DNA from 3 places in the Faecalibacterium duncaniae genome. Region 2 is predicted to be linked to each of the others. Evidence: a T-box and tRNA genes for the amino acid it is inferred to sense, from the RefSeq annotation. Region 2 holds a T-box; the other regions hold tRNA genes.
What was found. The T-box of region 2 lies ahead of pheS (phenylalanine--tRNA ligase subunit alpha). A T-box ahead of a tRNA ligase gene usually reads a tRNA of that ligase, here a tRNA-Phe.
Positions count from the first base shown of each region.

Region 1: it has a tRNA-Phe gene. The T-box ahead of pheS (phenylalanine--tRNA ligase subunit alpha) is inferred to sense a tRNA for this amino acid. The anticodon was not compared.
Region 3: it has a tRNA-Phe gene. The T-box ahead of pheS (phenylalanine--tRNA ligase subunit alpha) is inferred to sense a tRNA for this amino acid. The anticodon was not compared.

Region 1 covers NZ_CP048437.1:928,000-931,267, reverse strand. The annotation lists gene GXM22_RS04400 (DNA gyrase/topoisomerase IV subunit B) at 1-1,284, opposite strand, end outside; tRNA gene GXM22_RS04395 (tRNA-Phe) at 1,611-1,686, shown strand; tRNA gene GXM22_RS04390 (tRNA-Gly) at 1,727-1,802, shown strand; tRNA gene GXM22_RS04385 (tRNA-Asp) at 1,833-1,906, shown strand; tRNA gene GXM22_RS04380 (tRNA-Gly) at 1,943-2,018, shown strand; tRNA gene GXM22_RS04375 (tRNA-Cys) at 2,048-2,122, shown strand; gene GXM22_RS04370 (PDDEXK nuclease domain-containing protein) at 2,227-3,231, shown strand.
Region 2 covers NZ_CP048437.1:2,210,296-2,213,563, reverse strand. The annotation lists gene GXM22_RS10715 (MFS transporter) at 1-477, opposite strand, end outside; T-box leader at 1,071-1,312, shown strand; gene pheS (phenylalanine--tRNA ligase subunit alpha) at 1,399-2,421, shown strand; gene pheT (phenylalanine--tRNA ligase subunit beta) at 2,440-3,268, shown strand, end outside.
Region 3 covers NZ_CP048437.1:2,011,637-2,014,904, reverse strand. The annotation lists gene gltA (NADPH-dependent glutamate synthase) at 1-34, opposite strand, end outside; gene GXM22_RS09785 (sulfide/dihydroorotate dehydrogenase-like FAD/NAD-binding protein) at 36-881, opposite strand; tRNA gene GXM22_RS09780 (tRNA-Gly) at 1,217-1,292, shown strand; tRNA gene GXM22_RS09775 (tRNA-Val) at 1,299-1,374, shown strand; tRNA gene GXM22_RS09770 (tRNA-Asp) at 1,378-1,451, shown strand; tRNA gene GXM22_RS09765 (tRNA-Phe) at 1,480-1,552, shown strand; tRNA gene GXM22_RS09760 (tRNA-Gly) at 1,561-1,636, shown strand; gene GXM22_RS09755 (ABC transporter ATP-binding protein) at 1,736-3,268, shown strand, end outside.

The sequences.
Region 1 (3,268 bases), 1.3 Mb from region 2:
GTCCACGAACTTCTGCACCCGGTTGGCCAGATCGATCTGGGTGGAGAGCGTCTTTTTGATGCTCTGTCGGGTCTTTTCGGCGTGCTCGCGGCTCTGCTTGTTCACCAGCACCTGCTGGCAGATCTTCTGGGCCTCCTCCGGCTTTTCAAGGAAGTAGACCTCCAGGTAATGCTTGAGGAAATCAGTCATGGCCTGCGAGACGAACTTGTTCGTGATGGCCTTTTTGGTCTGGTTTTCGTAGCTGGTACGGGTGGAGAAGCTGGACGAGACGTAGACCAGGCAGTCCTGCACATCCTGGAAGCTGATGGCACTCTCGCCCTTCTTATAGAGGTTCTTGTCCTTCAGGTATTTGTTGATCTGGTAGACAAACGCCGTGCGGACGGCGTGCTCGGGGCTGCCGCCGTGCTCCAGCCAGGAGGAGTTGTGATAGTATTCCAGCAGCTGCACCTTATTGGAGAAGCAGAAGGCAGCGCTCATCCGCACCTTATAATCCGGCTGATCCTCACGGTCACGGCCGGAGGCCTCGCTTTCGCAGCTGAACACCGGGGTCAGGGTGTCCTCTCCTGCCACCTCCTGCACATAGTCGGCGATGCCGTTCTGGTAGCACCAGCTCTCCTTCCAGGGCTTGCCGGTGGCGGGGTCCTTTTCCTTTTCGTCCGTAAAGTTCAGGGTCAGGCCCGCGTTGACCACGGCCTGACGGCGCAGCACATCCTTATAGTAGCTGCCGGGCACGTCAATGTCCGTAAACACCTCATCGTCGGGCTTCCAGTGGATGATGCTGCCGGTACGGCGGCCCTTGTATGGTTCCTTCTGCAGGCCGCCCACATTCTCACCCCTTTTGAAGTCGAGGTGGTAATGAAAGCCGTCGCGATAGATATCGGCGGTCATCCAGGCAGAAGCGTACTGGGTGGCGCACAGGCCCAGACCATTCAGGCCCAGGCTGAACTCGTAGTTGTCCTCGCCCTCACCGTATTTGCCGCCCGCGTACATCTCACAGAACAGCAGCTCCCAGTTGTAGCGGCCCTCGCCGTTGTTCCAGTCCACGGGCATACCGCGGCCAAAGTCCTCCACGATCACGCTGCCGTCCTTGCAGCGGGTCACATTGATGGTATCGCCGTGGCCATCGCGGGCTTCATCAATGGAGTTGGAGACGATCTCAAAAATAGAGTGGGCGCAGCCTTCCACGCCGTCTGAGCCAAAGATAACGGCCGGGCGCTTGCGCACACGGTCGGCACCCTTCAGCGAAGTAATGCTTTCGTTGCCATATTCCTGTTTTCTTGCCATGCTGTCCTCCAGGCCTGTTCTCTTGTAATGAGCAGGTCGTCAAATCAAAACGCCTTTGCTCTTTCCCTTATAATAAGTATAAGCGATGTGTAAAGAGCAAAAGCGTCGGTGTTCTTTTCTTTTATTAAACCATAGGTTGTATTACTTGTCAATTTCTTCGGGCAGATTTCTTGTCCTCCCGATCCGGTAGAAAAAAGCCCAGAAAGTCATTCTTATTTTGCGCGTTGAAACGCATAAAACGAAAAAAGTTTCAGTTTTTTTCAAAAATTTTGAATTTACCCCTTTACAAAATCAAAATTTCAGGTATAATAATCATCGTCCGGTGCGCCTCTGTAGCTCAGTCGGTAGAGCAGGGGACTGAAAATCCCCGTGTCATTGGTTCGATTCCGATCGGAGGCACCACCTTTCAGAAGAACAAGAATTACTCCTGTTCCTCTGATATGCGGCCGTAGCTCATCTGGTAGAGCGCCACCTTGCCAAGGTGGAGGTAGCGAGTTCGAGCCTCGTCGGCCGCTCCATAACGGAGTGGTAATAATCGCTCCGGATATGGCCCGGTAGCTCAGTTGGTTAGAGCACCAGCCTGTCACGCTGGGGGTCGTCGGTTCGAGCCCGATCCGGGTCGTCTTTCCCTGTGGTGCAAGGGTAAATGCACCAATATGCGGCCGTAGCTCATCTGGTAGAGCGCCACCTTGCCAAGGTGGAGGTAGCGAGTTCGAGCCTCGTCGGCCGCTCCAAATGGAGTGGAAATATTCACTCCAAATATGGTGACGTGGCCAAGTGGTAAGGCAAGGGTCTGCAAAACCCTCATCCACCAGTTCAAATCTGGTCGTCACCTCCAAAAGTTCCCGGAAGCTGCGGCTTCCGGGATTTTTTGTTTTGCTTTTCTTTTCCCCGTTCCCGTGTTACAATGGGGATACTATTTTTGCGAAGGGGGCCGGCAAAGTGCTCTTGAATTCCAGCGAATATCTGAATACCGTTGAATCCATCAAGGAGGAAATTCGCGCGGCGCAGTATCGCGCATCTGTCAGTGTCAACCGGGAGCTTCTGCTTCTCTATCATACGATCGGCAATACGATCAATGCACATAAGACCTGGGGCAGCAAATTCATTGAAAGCCTTTCTGCCGATATCAAACTTGCTTTTCCGGACGCTTCCGGTTATTCCGTTCGGAACTTGAAGTATATGGCAAAATTTGCACTTGCTTACCCTGACGAGGAATTTGTGCAACAGCCTGTTGCACAAATTCCGTGGGGACACAATACCGTTCTCCTGGATAAGCTTTCCTCACCAGAAGAACGCCTATGGTACGCTGAAAAAGTTATTGAAAACGGTTGGTCTCGGAATGTTTTGATTCATCAGATCGAGGGTGGATTATATCAACGTCAGGCCATTGCATCAAAAATCACAAATTTTGAAGCTCGTCTGCCCGCCTCGCAAAGTGAGCTTGCCTTGCAAACGATGAAAGACCCCTATCTCTTTGATTTTATCCCTTTGAAGGAAAATATGCTTGAGCGGGATATCGAGCAGGCTCTTGTCAAAGATGTCACCAAGCTTTTGCTGGAGCTGGGCACTGGCTTTGCTTTTCTGGGCAACCAGTATCATCTGAATGTCGGCGGTGATGATTTTTATATCGACCTGCTGTTTTATAATCTGAGCCTGCGCTGTTATGTTGTGATCGAATTGAAAACAGGCGAATTCAAACCAGAGTATGCCGGACAGCTTAATTTTTACCTTTCTGCGGTAGATGGATTACTGAAAAAAGAACAGGATTCCCCTTCCATCGGCCTTCTGCTCTGCAAAAGCAAGAACGATCTGGTTGCAGAGTACTCCCTTAAAGATATGAGTAAACCCATCGGAGTCAGCGCATACCGTATCACAAGCTGCCTGCCGGAAGAGTTTGAAAAGCAACTGCCTTCTGTTGAGGATCTTCAAAAGCGAATTTTGTAAGGCAGATTTTTCCCCGTTCCCGTGTTACAATGAGGAT
Region 2 (3,268 bases):
CAGGATGCTGGCCATGGAGCCTATGGCGTTGGCCAGCATGGAGATCTGAGAGCCGTTGGCAGAGACCTGAATGTATTCCTCTTCGCAGCCCTCCTGCTTCAGGCTGTCGTAGAGCAGCGCCGTGGAGGTGCCGGAGAACATGGTCATGGCCAGCGCGTTCAGCCCCATGGCAAAGCAGATGGTGAACAGGTCTGACGCAAAGGCCATCAGCAGGCTTTGCAGGACCATGCACACGCCGCCGGACACGAGGGTCTTTTTCCGGCCCAGCAGGTCTGCCGCCATGCCGCTGGGCACTTCACACAGCAGGCTGACAACATGGAACACGCTTTCGGTCAGGCCGATCTCCCACAGGGAGAAGCCCCGGGCCGCCAGCAGGGCCACCCATACCGCATCCGTGATGCGCAGGCCGGAGAAGAAATCGGCAGTGTAAATGCAGGCAAGCTGCTTTTTCAAATTGAGCTTACGTTTATGGTTCATGGGGAACACCCTTTCTATTTGTCGTTGTGAAATTTCAAAATAGAAAGTGTACCCTTGCTAACGAAAGTTTGCTGTGACCAAACCCCTCCGTCAATGCTGACGCATTGCCACCTCCCCTAATAGTGGAGGCCTTGGCAATCCGTGCAGAATTTCCGGTTTCGCCAGAGGCTCCCCTACTAGGGGAGCTGACGAGCGAAGCGAGTCTGAGGGGTTCAGGCAAAACAAAAGCGCCCCACAGCAAAGCTGCGCGGCGCTGAAAATCATGCTCCACGTCTTGCTGAAAGGTTTCCTCGATTTAGCTCCCCTATGAGGGGAGCTGGCTGCGCCAAAGCGCAGACTGAGAGGTTTTGTTTCCAATAAAAGGGTACACTTCGAGCCGGAAAGTATTAAATCTGACCTTTTTTGAAAAAGATGCAGCCATTCCAACCCATCTGGGTGTACCCTCCTTTCAGTAAAACGATACGCTTACAATACCATACTTTCGGCCAAAACACAAGCAAAACCGTAAAATTCAGGGAAAAAGTGCCGCCCTGGCTTGCAAACAGGCCCAAAGTGTGGTAAGATGATATCCGGTTATGAAACCTGAATATCTTGAAAACGCAGCGACGGAGAGAGTACGCACGCAGTTCCACAGCAAAGAGAGAAGCTTCACCGGCTGAAAGGGCTTCCGCGTGGGTGTGTGCCGAAGTTCGCTCCTGAGCGGCCTGCCCGAACGGCTTCTATTAGGGCAGGACGGCGCGCCCCGTTACGGCGTTTGAGAGCCGCCCTTCTTTGTGCAGGGCGGAAACCGGGTGGTACCGCGGAGCATTGGATTTGCAAAGGCTTCGTCCCTTTTGTCCGGCCAGAAATGGCCCGGCAGGGGGACGGAGCCTTTTTTGCTGCCCCGCTTTGAAAACACGAACTGAGAAGGAGAGAATTTCCATGCAAGCAATGATCGACGAGCTGGCCAAACAGGCCGCAGAGAGCCTCGGTCAGGTCTCTTCCAAGGAGACGCTGGCCTCGTTCTGGCAGGAATATCTGAGCAAAAACGGCAAGATCCCCGCGCTGATGAAGAATCTGCGCTCTGTCGCGCCCGAAGAGCGCCCCGCCATGGGCAAGATCATCAACGAGCTCAAGCAGAAGGTGCAGGCAGACTACGATGCCGCCGCTGCCAAGGTGAAGGAGGCCGAGCTGGCCGCCCGCAACGCCGCTGAGACCGTGGACATCACCCTGCCCGCCAAGACCCGCACGGTGGGTGGTCTGCACCCCCTGACGCTGGTCACCAACCAGATTATCGACGTGTTCTCCGGCATGGGTTTTGCCGTGGCCGACGCACCTGAGATCGAGGATGACGACCACAACTTCACCCGCCTGAACGTGCCCAAGGATCACCCTGCCCGCGACATGCAGGATACCTTCTACCTGTCCGACGAGTTCCTGCTCCGCACCCAGACCTCCGGCGGCCAGATCCGCACCATGGACAGCCAGAAGCCGCCCATCAAGGTGCTGATCCCCGGACGTGTGTTCCGTTCCGATTCCGATGCCACCCACAGCCCCATGTTCCACCAGATGGAGGGTCTGGTCGTGGATAAGGGCATCACCCTGGGCGACCTGCAGGGCGCGCTGAACACCTTTGTGCAGAAGCTGTTCGGCAAGGACACCCGCACCCGCCTGCGTCCCTCCTACTTCCCCTTCACCGAGCCCAGTGTGGAGGTCGATGTCAGCTGCTTTGAGTGCGGCGGCAAGGGCTGCCCCTTGTGCAAGCACACCGGCTGGATCGAAGTTCTGGGCGGCGGTGTTGTCAACCGCAAGGTGCTGGAGAACTGCAACATTGACCCGGATGAGTATTCCGGCTTCGCCTTCGGCATTGGCATCGAGCGCATCGCCATGCTGAAGTACGGCATCAACAACATCGGCCTGATGTTCGAGAACAACCTGCAGTTCCTCAAGCAGTTCCATGAATAAGAGGGGAGAGAACAGACAATGAAAGTACCTTTCAGTTGGTTAAAAGAATTCGTTGATATCGACGTTACCGCTCAGGAGCTGGAGGAGAAGCTGTTCTCCTGCGGCTTTGAGGTGGAAGAGCTGATCCCGCTGGATGCAGGCATCAGCAAGGTGGTCGTTGGCAAGATCGTGGAGATGGAAAAGCAGGAAGGCACCCACCTGACCAAGTGTGTGGTGGACTGCGGTGATTACGGCCACGACATCCGCATTAGCACCGGTGCCGCCAATATGAAGCTGGGTGACTGCGTGCCCGCCGCTCTGGATGGCTCCACCCTGCCCGGCGGCATCAAGATCAAGGCCCGCAAGATGCAGGGCGTGGAGTCCAACGGTATGCTCTGCTCCGGCGAGGAGCTGGGCCTGAACGACGACCTGTTCCCGGGCTCTGAGGTCTATGGTCTGCTCATCCTGCCCGAGGATTCCGTTCCCGGCACCGACATCGCACCCGTTGTCGGTCTGGATGACTATATCTTCGATATCTCCATCACCGCAAACCGCCCGGACTGCCAGTCCGTGCTGGGCATTGCCCGCGAGGTCGCTGCCATTCTGGGCAAGCCCCTGCACATGCCCGCCATGGATTACAAGGCTGTCTGCGAGCCGGATGCTCCCATCACCGTCCAGGTGGAGGCCCCTGACCTGTGCCCCCGCTATATGGCGCATTACGTCCGCAACATCCGCATGGGCGAATCTCCCCGCTGGATGAAGCGCCATCTGGCCCTGTGCGGCCTGCGCTCCATCAGCAATGTGGTGGATATCACCAACCACACCCTGCTGGAAATGGGCCAGCCCATGCACGCCTTTGACCTGAACA
Region 3 (3,268 bases), 200 kb from region 2:
TGGGGCACTTTTTGGGATCCATATTGAAAGCCATCTTACTTTGCCTCCTCAGTCTTGAACAGATTGCAGGCCTTCTCGCGGGCCTTTGCCTCAAAGGGGCGGTACATGGTGCCGCGGGCCATGGCTTCGTCGAAATCGACGAGGTCACCGTCAAAGTCGGGACCGTCCACGCAGGCAAACTTGGTCTCGCCGCCCACGGTCAGGCGGCAGCCGCCGCACATGCCGGTGCCATCGATCATAATGGGGTTCATGGAGACAATGCTCTTCAGCCCGTGCTTCTGGCAGGTCTTGACGACGAATTTCATCATGATCAGCGGGCCGATGGTGATGACCAGATCATACTGGTTGCCGGCGGCCACCAGCTCGTCCAGAGCGGCAGTGACCACACCCTTGGTGCCGTAGCTGCCGTCATCGGTCATAATGCGCAGCTCGTCACTGCAGGCGTTGAACTCGTCCTCGAGGATGAGCAGATCCTTATTGCGGAAGCCGATGACGCTGTGGACGGTGCAGCCCTGGTCATGCAGCTCCTTGGCAATGGGCAGGGCGATGGCGCAGCCCACGCCGCCGCCCACAACACAGACCTTTTTCAGGCCCTCGGTCTCGGTGGCGCGGCCCAAGGGGCCCACAAAGTCATGGACGCTGTCGCCTGCGTTCAGGCTGTTCAGCTCCATGGTGGTGCCGCCCACGATCTGGAAAATGATATCCACAGTGCCCTTTTCACGGTCGTAACCGGCCACGGTCAGGGGGATGCGCTCGCTGTCCTCAAACGGGCGCACAATGATGAACTGGCCCGGCTTTGCCTTTTTGGCAATGAGCGGGGCTTCAATGACCATCTTTGTCACGGTGGGGTTCAGCGCGACCTTTTCAGTGATCTTGTACATTGCGGTTGCTCCTTTTTCTGGCAAAATCTCGGCACAAAAATACGTCTGCCCGCCCGCGCGGCACAGCAGACGTGTTTTTGTGCAACTTTTTGACAAGTTTATTATAACCTCTTTAAGAAGGGAACGCAACCGAATTTTCTTTGTGTCTGCCGCCGCAAAGCTGAAACATTTCGGTTTCATTCCGGTTTCGGCTTTGTTTTTGAAAAACAGGCGCAGACAGGCGTGTTTTGCAAAAAGTCTGATTTTTTGGAAATTTGTTGTTGACAAAGCCTGCGTTTTACGCTATAATAGCCAACGTCGCCGGGAGCGAAACCCCGGCAGACCACATGAAATGTGCGGCCGTAGCTCATCTGGTAGAGCGCCACCTTGCCAAGGTGGAGGTAGCGAGTTCGAGCCTCGTCGGCCGCTCCATTTTGTGGAAGTTTAGCTCAGCTGGGAGAGCATCTGCCTTACAAGCAGAGGGTCAGCGGTTCGAGCCCGTTAACTTCCACCATGTGGCCCGGTAGCTCAGTTGGTTAGAGCACCAGCCTGTCACGCTGGGGGTCGTCGGTTCGAGCCCGATCCGGGTCGCTGCTGCTTCTCTGGAAGCAGCTTATATGCCTCTGTAGCTCAGTCGGTAGAGCAGGGGACTGAAAATCCCCGTGTCATTGGTTCGATTCCGATCGGAGGCACTTTATATGCGGCCGTAGCTCATCTGGTAGAGCGCCACCTTGCCAAGGTGGAGGTAGCGAGTTCGAGCCTCGTCGGCCGCTCCAGACAAACAAGCCACTGCAAAACATGATTCGTCGTGTGATGCAGCGGCTTTTTTGTACATTGAAAGCTTTTTTGGAATTGGAAAAGGAGGGAAAAACGCAGTGATATTCGGAAAGTACATCAACCGGTATTACCTCAAGCATGCTCCCGTACTGCTGCTGGGCCTTGCCGCCCTGCTGACGGTGGATTACATCCAGCTTTTGATCCCGCAGCTCTACCGGCTGGTCATCAACGGGGTGAACCTTGGCCAGGTGGTGGTGAACGGTGAGACGTTGCTCTTTACCAAAGAGGTGCTGCTGCAGCACATCTGCCTGCCCATGATCTGGATCGTGGTGCTGATGGTCATTGGGCGCTTTTTGTGGCGCATCTGTTTCTTCGGCTCGGCGGTGCGGGTCGCGGCAGACCTGCGGGAGCGGATGTTCGACCACAGCCGCAGGCTGTCCCAGCAGTACTATCAGGTGAACAAGGTCGGCAACCTGATGAGCCTGTACACCAACGACCTGGACACCATTCAGGAGTGCTTCGGCGACGGCGTGCTGATGTTCTTCGACGCGCTGACCCTGGGTCTGCTGGCTCTTTATAAGATGTGGACCATGGACGTGCGGCTGACCCTGCTGGCCCTGATCCCGGCGCTGCTCATGTTTGCCATCGGCACCCAGATGAGCAAGGTGATGACCCGGCGCTGGGAGGAGCGGCAGGAGGCCTTCTCCGGCCTTTCCGATTTCGCGCAGGAGAACTTTTCCGGCATTGCGGTCATCAAGGCCTTTGTCAAGGAATACAAGGAACTGCAGGCCTTCCGGAAGCTGAACAAGGAAAACGAGGAGATCAACGTGACCTACACGAAGATCGCCACCCTGCTGGAGGTGCTGGTGACCCTGTTCGTGGAGTCCGTGGTCTGCATCATTCTGGGTTACGGCGGTTATCTGGTCTATCAGGGCCGGTTCAACGCCGGCCAGCTGGTGGAGTACATCGGCTACTTTGAGGCCATCGTCTGGCCCATCATGGCTGTGTCCATGCTGATCGAAAAGACCAGCCGCGGCAAGGCCTCCCTGAACCGCATCACCGAGCTGCTGGATGCCCCCATCGATGTGGCCGACCGCCCCGGCGTGGCCGACCTGACCGACCCCAAAGGCGGCATCGAGTTCCGCCACCTGAACTTCCGCTACCCGGACGGCGAGTACGATGTGCTGCGGGATATCTCCTTTACCATCGCGCCCGGCGAGAGCGTGGGCATCGTGGGCAAGACCGGTGCGGGCAAGACCGCCCTGGTGGACCTGCTGCTGCGCACCTATAATGTGCCGGACGGAACCCTGTTTGTGGACGGCAGGGATGTGAACAGCCTTTCCATCCACTCGGTGCGCAATGCCTGTGCCTACGTTCCGCAGGATAATTTCCTGTTCTCGGACACCATCGCCCACAACATTGCCTTTGGTGTGGACGATGCCACCCCCGAGGACATCGAGCGGGCGGCAAGCATGGCCGATGTGCGGGATAATATCGTGGATTTCAAGGACGGCTACGAGACCGTTCTGGGCGAACGCGGCGTGACGGTGTCCGGCGGCCAGAAACAGCGCATCTCCATCGCCCGCGCCCTGCTCAAGGACGCGCCCATCCTGATCCTGGATGACTCCGTC